2 regions of the Duganella hordei genome follow, and region 2 is predicted to be linked to the other one. Evidence: predicted binding sites of a transcription regulator. Region 2 holds the regulator's gene; the other holds the start of a gene.
What was found. Region 2 encodes LexA, which represses DNA repair genes until DNA is damaged. Its sites were predicted from a motif close to ACTGTATNNNNATACAGT; they were not measured.
Positions count from the first base shown of each region.

Region 1 (3,205 bases), on a different contig from region 2:
AGCGAGCGCGGCTTCCAATTGTTCCGGGGTAAAGGCCCAAGGGGCCGGCAGACGGTAAATCTGAAGATTCTTGAACCACATGAGTATTTAGCCTTGTTTCAGTAATGCCAGGGGAGCGCCATTTTACACGCTGACGGCAGCGCCGGACCGATTGTGTTGCACAGCTAGGCGAACAATTCGCCTTGCCGGGGGGCTGGCGCCTGCGGGCCGGCGCCGGGCGGCTCCAGCGTGCTGGCGCGCACGCCCAGCAGGCGCAGCTTGCGTTGCAGCGGCACCCGCTTGAGGCATTCGCGCGCGGCCTGCAGGATGGCCGCGCCGTCGGCCACCGGCTGCGGCAAGGTGACGTTGCGGCTGACGATCTGGAAATCGTCGAAGCGCAGCTTGATGCTGATGGTGCGGCTGACGTAGCCTTTGCGCTTGAGATCGTCCGCCAGGCGGTCGCACAGCTTGGTCAGGATGGATGACAAGGCGTCGCGGTCCTGGCGCGCGTGCAGGTCGCGCTCGAAAGTGGTCTCGCGGCTGATCGACTTGCTTTCGGAGCTGGTGGAAATTTCGCGGTGGTCGACGCCGCGCGCGGCCTGCGCCAGCCAGGCCGCGTAATGGGCGCCGAAATGGTCCTGCAGCAGGCCGGCGTCGGCCTCGGCCAGCTGGCCGATGGTGGCGATGCCCAGCGCCGCCAGCTTCTCGGTGGCCTTGGGGCCGATGCCGTTGATCTTGCGCACGCCCAGCGGCCAGATGCGGGCCGGGATATCGTCGTAGCCGAGAACGGTCAGGCCGTTGGGCTTGTCCAGGTCGGAGCAGATCTTCGACAGCAGCTTGTTGGGGGTCACGCCGATCGAGCAGGTCAGGCCGGTGGCGTCGCGCACGGCCTGCTTGATGCGCTGCGCCAGCTCGCGCGTTTCGCCTTCGACGCGGGTCAGGTCGATATAGATTTCATCGATGCCGCGGTCCTCGAAATCGGGCGCGATGGCGGCCACGGCGTTTTTGAACAGCCGCGAATAATGGCGGTAGGCGTCGAAATTGACCGGCAGCAGGATCGCGTCGGGCGCCAGCTTGGCCGCCTTCATCATGCCCATCGCCGAGCCGACGCCCAGCGCGCGCGCCTCGTAGGTGGCCGTGGTGATCACGCCACGGCCGACGTAGTCGCGCAGCCGGGCGAAGCGGCGGCTGCCGTCGGCCTGCGGCACCGGCTGGGCGTCGCGGCCGCCGCCGATGACCACCGGCAAGCCGCGCAACTCCGGATAGGTGAGCAGCTCGACGGAGGCGTAAAACGCGTCCATGTCGAGGTGGGCGATGCGCCGAGGATCTTCTACCATGTGCCGAAATATCACTGTGAATGCATACAGTATCCACGGAAACATATCGCACCGCAAGTGGGCACGCCGTCCGCGGCCGATGTTACACTGAAGTAAATAAGCGCCCGTCACCGCCATGTACAGACACTTCGGACTCCCGCTGCTGTTCTTGTTCGCGCCCCTGGCCGCCGCCACGCCGGCGGCTTGTCCCGAGGCGCGCATCGGCATCAGCGACCTCGGCTATACCTCGTTCCGCAATGGCGAGGGCTACGGCGGCATCGCCGTCGATCTGGTCGGCGAGATCGAGCGCCGCACCGGCTGCCCCTTCCACGTCGTCTGGTACCCGCACAGCCGGCTGTTCGCGCAATTTCTCAGCGACCAGCTGCAGGTGACCGGCGCCGCCCTGCATACTGCCGAGCGCGACCGCCACGGCGTCTGGATACCCTACGCCTATTCCCAGTTCGAGCTGCTGCTGACCAATCAGAGCGGCGGCCCGTTCCACAGCCTGGCCGACTTCGTCGACAACAGCAGCGCGCGCCTGAACGTCAGCCGCGGCATCTCCTATCCGCCCAGGCTGCTCGCGCAGATGGACCGCCTGGCCAAGCTGGGGCGGCTGGAATACGTCAACGATTACGCCGTGGCGTTCCGCAAGATCCAGGCCGGCCGTGCCGACGGCATCCTGGCGCCGCGCACCATCCACCTGCTGCACCAGCGCCAGTTTCACCTGGTCGGCGCGATGACTGCGGCCACGCTGGAGGAATCGCCGCGCTCGGTGATCGGGCTGTACGTGTCCACCACGCTGGTCGGCGCGCCGACGCGACAGCGCTACATCGACGCCATCCGCGCGATGGTAGTCGACGGCACCGTGCAAAGCCTGTATGCGCGCTATCTCGGCGACGAGGTCGCCCGCGAGATCTTCAGCGGCGGCGTCGGCGGCATCCTCGATCTGATGCCTCGTTAGAGCGGCCGGCGCGCGGCCGCCAGCACCAGCACGGCGCCGGCCACCAGGCTGGCCGCCAGCAGGTAGATGCCGCTGGCCGTGCTGCCGGTCGCGTCCTTGATGGCGCCGACCAGGTAGGGGCTGGCGAAGCCGGCCAGGTTGCCGACCGAATTGATCAGCGCGATGCCGGCCGCCGCCGCCGCGCCGCCCAGCATGGCGGTCGGCAGGCTCCAGAAGATCGGGAAGGTGGTCAGGATGCCGGCCGTGGCGACGCTGAGCGCGGCCATCGCGACGACGGTGTTGTCGGCATACAAGGTGGCGCCGACCAGGCCCAGCGCGCCGGCCAGCGCGGCGGCGGCCGCATGCCAGCGCCGTTCGCCGCTGCGGTCCGAGTGGCGCGCGGCCAGCACCATGACCACGGCCGCGATGCCGTAGGGGACCGCCGTCAGCAGGCCGATATCGAACACGTCCTTGACGCCGCTGTTCTTGACCAGCTGCGGCAGCCAGAAGCTGACGCCGTACAAGCCCATGACGAACAGGAAGTACACCAGCGCCAGCAGCCATACCGTGCCGTTGGCTAACACCCGCGCCAGCGGCATGTGCCGCTGCGCCTTGCCGTCGTCGGCGATGGCGCGCTCCAGCAGCCGCTTGTCGTCCTCGCCCAGCCAGCTGGCGGAACGGATGCCGTCGTCCAGGTAGAACAGGGTCCAGATGCCGATCAGCACCGACGGCAAGCCCTCCAGCAGGAACAGCCATTGCCAGCCGCTCAGTCCGTAGCGGCCGGCGAACGCCGTCATGATCCAGCCCGACAGCGGCCCGCCGACCACGCCGGCCACCGCCACGCCGCTCATGAACAGCGCCACCATGCGCGCGCGGCGATGCGCCGGATACCAGTAGGTCAGGTACAGGATGATGCCGGGGAAGAAGCCCGCTTCGGCGGCGCCGAGCAGGAAGCGCAGCAGGTAGAACG
Region 1 is NZ_BPWI01000004.1:124,338-127,542, forward strand. Features, by position in the region: gene ABWW33_RS11125 (recombination-associated protein RdgC) at 1-81, opposite strand, end outside; gene dinB (DNA polymerase IV) at 165-1,316, opposite strand; gene ABWW33_RS11135 (substrate-binding periplasmic protein) at 1,432-2,256, shown strand; gene ABWW33_RS11140 (MFS transporter) at 2,253-3,205, opposite strand, start outside.
Region 1: the regulator LexA is predicted to act here: its motif matches at 1,330-1,347, upstream of dinB (DNA polymerase IV).

Region 2 (3,205 bases):
CGCCGCAGCGCCAGGCCAAGCTGAGCCAGATCGACTACTACGCCAACAAGTACGACGGCTCGGATATTACGCTGAGCAAGTTCAACTGCGTCAAGCCGGACATTCCAGCGATGTCCACCAATGTCAGGGACATCAAGGCGGTCGGCGTCAACGTCGACGCCTGGCTGGCCTGCTACAACGGTTTCGTCAAGAACCTGAACAGCCTGCTGCCAGCCGGCAAGGCAATCCCGGCCGACCTGCCCAACCTGATGACGGATGCCGAATTTGCCCAGTCCATCGCGCGCATGGACCAGGCCTACGCGGCCGCCGGCGCCGATGCGAAGAAGCAGGCCGACAGCGTGAACCTGGCGCAGGCAGCCTGGGAAGCCAAGACCACCGAGTACGTCAAGACCGCCAGCGCCCGCAGCCAGAACGCGCTGACCCAGCGCCAGGCGGAAACCGACCAGCAGCAGAACTGGGACCAGAACATGCGGGTCGGCAGTTCTATCATGGGCAAGAGCACCAAATAACTACGATGTGATAACCGGGAGTAAACGATGAGAGTTGCAATAATTGCTGGTCTGATGATCGTGATGGGCACGCAGGCTTGGGCTGCGGGGACGACCGATGTGGACCAGATCGTGGCCAAGCGCCGCGCGCACCAGGCGGACATCGACTATTACACCAGCCGCTACGACGGTGCCGACCTGGCCGCCAAGGCCAACTGCGCCGAGCCGGTGATGCCGTCCCATTCCGCTTCCCGCGACGGCGTCAAGCAGGTGCGTAACAATATCGCTGAATGGAGCGAGTGCTACAACCAGTTCATCGGCAGCTATAACGCCTTGTTGCCGGCCGGCAAAGCCATTCCGGCCGACGTGGCGGCGGTGATGACCGATGCCGAGCGCAAGGTCGCGGCCACGCGCATGGATATGGCCTATACCGAGATCGCCATGGAGATGCAGCGCAAGGCGCAGGCGCTGGACGTCAAGGCGGAGTTGTGGGCGCAGGCCACCTCGGAATTCCTGAAGGACCCGAGCTACGTCAAGCACTTCAAACAGAACTACTATTCGGTCAACAACAGCGACAACGGCATGGCTTCCTATGTTGTCGGCAGCGCCATGCCTGGCCAGCGTCCGACCGCAGACAACCGCCGCTAAGACCATAGCGGCGTCCGGGCAGCTGGCGCGAACTTAGTGCCAGCTGCGCATCAGGCCGACCGCCAGGCCTTCCAGCGCGAACTCGTCCGCTTCCGGATCGACCTTGATGATCTTGAAGTCCGGATTCTCCGGCAACAATTCCACCGTGGATCCCGTCTTCCGGTAGCGCTTGACCGTGACGTCGTTGCCGATGCGGGCCACGACGATCTGGCCGTTCTTGGCGCTGTCCACCTTCTTCACCGCAAGTAAATCGCCATCCATGATGCCGGCGTCGCGCATCGATTCGCCGCGCACCTTGAGCAGGTAGTCCGGCTTGGACGAGAACATCGCCGGATCAACGCTGTAGCTGGTTTCCAGGTTTTCCTGCGCCAGGATGGGCGAGCCGGCGGCCACGCGGCCGATCAGCGGCAGCGACATCATCAGCGACGGCGGCACCTTCGGCATCGCCGGCTCGGCATGCACGCCCAGCAGGCGGATACCGCGCGAGGTGCCGGCGGCGATCTCGATCGCGCCCTTGCGCGCCAGCGCCTGCAGGTGCTCCTCGGCCGCGTTGGCGGATTTGAAGCCCAGTTCATTGGCGATCTCGGCACGGGTCGGCGGGAAGCCGGTGTTTTCGATGGCATCCTTGATCAGATTGAGAATTTGTTCCTGTCGTGCGGTGAGCTTGATCATAGAGTCCGTTGGGCCTGTGTATATAGACAGTCTGTATTTTTGTACAGTGTGAGAGGAAATGCAAGAGGATTTGTTGCTTTGGGCGAAATAAATTCATGCGGCCTCATAGGGCGGGGAATTTCGGCGGCGGGCCGGGGCTGGTTTTTTGGCCCAAAAGCTGATATAGTCGCGGGCTTACCTCTTCCCACACCTGTCTTGACGCCAGGGTGGGCTATATTCACAGTCCTTAAGGGAGTTTGCATGCGTCACTATGAAATAGTATTTATCGTCCACCCGGACCAGAGCGAGCAAGTGCCCGCCATGATCGAGCGTTACAAAACCACCGTAACGACCCGCGGCGGCGCCGTGCACCGTGTTGAAGATTGGGGCCGTCGTCAGATGGCTTACTCGATCCAGAAACTGGCTAAAGCACACTACATCTGCCTGAACATCGAATGCGACAACGAGACCCTGGTCGAGCTGGAAACCGCCTTCAAATTCAATGATGCCGTGCTGCGTCACCTGACCGTCAAGATGAAGAAAGCGGAAACCGCTCCTTCGCCGATGATGAAGTCGGTACAACGTGAAGATGCAGCGAAATCGCATCGCACCGAAGCTCCAGCAGCCGCTGCTGCTCCTGCGGCCTAATTGTTTCAGAACCGGGCTGAATCAGCTCCAGTGAATGTAAGCCAATTCATCGCCTTGATCGCCGAACGGGACGCCTTGCGCTATACCCCGGCCGGCATGCCGATCGTGAACGCTGTCCTGCAGCACCGGTCGCAGCAGATGGAGGCGGGCATTGCCCGATTGAGCGAGTTTGAAATTTCCGCGGTTGCCGCGGGCGAGATTTCAGGCCGCTTCAGTCAGGCGCCACTGGCAGGCATGTATCAGTTCACCGGTTTTCTGAACAAGAAGAATCGCAATAGCAAAAGCCTGGTGTTTCACATCATTGATTTTAGTGCTGTCCCAGACAGCTCAATTTAAATACAGGAGCCTAAAATGGCATTCGGTAAAAAGTTCGACAAAAACAAGCTCAAGCTGAAAGAAAAGCGCAAGCAACAAAACCCATTGTTCAAACGTAAGAAGTTCTGCCGCTTCACCGCAGCAAACGTTGAACAAGTTGACTACAAAGACGTCGACACCCTGAAGGACTTCGTCCAGGAAAACGGCAAAATCATGCCAGCACGTCTGACCGGTACCAAGGCGCACTACCAGCGTCAAGTTGACACCGCAATCAAGCGCGCCCGCTACCTCGCGCTGCTGCCTTACACCGATCTGCACCACGCTTAATTGCGTAGTCTAGATAAGATCCTGGAGAAGAACTATGCAAATCATTCTGTTAGAAAAAGTCGTCAACCTGGGCAACCTGGGTGAAGTCGTTAAAGTTAAAGACGGTTACGCACGTAACTTCCTGATTC
Region 2 is NZ_BPWI01000027.1:20,610-23,814, forward strand. Features, by position in the region: gene ABWW33_RS31130 (tetratricopeptide repeat protein) at 1-509, shown strand, start outside; gene ABWW33_RS31135 (hypothetical protein) at 537-1,136, shown strand; gene lexA (transcriptional repressor LexA) at 1,170-1,808, opposite strand; gene rpsF (30S ribosomal protein S6) at 2,049-2,435, shown strand; gene priB (primosomal replication protein N) at 2,466-2,771, shown strand; gene rpsR (30S ribosomal protein S18) at 2,787-3,077, shown strand; gene rplI (50S ribosomal protein L9) at 3,112-3,205, shown strand, end outside.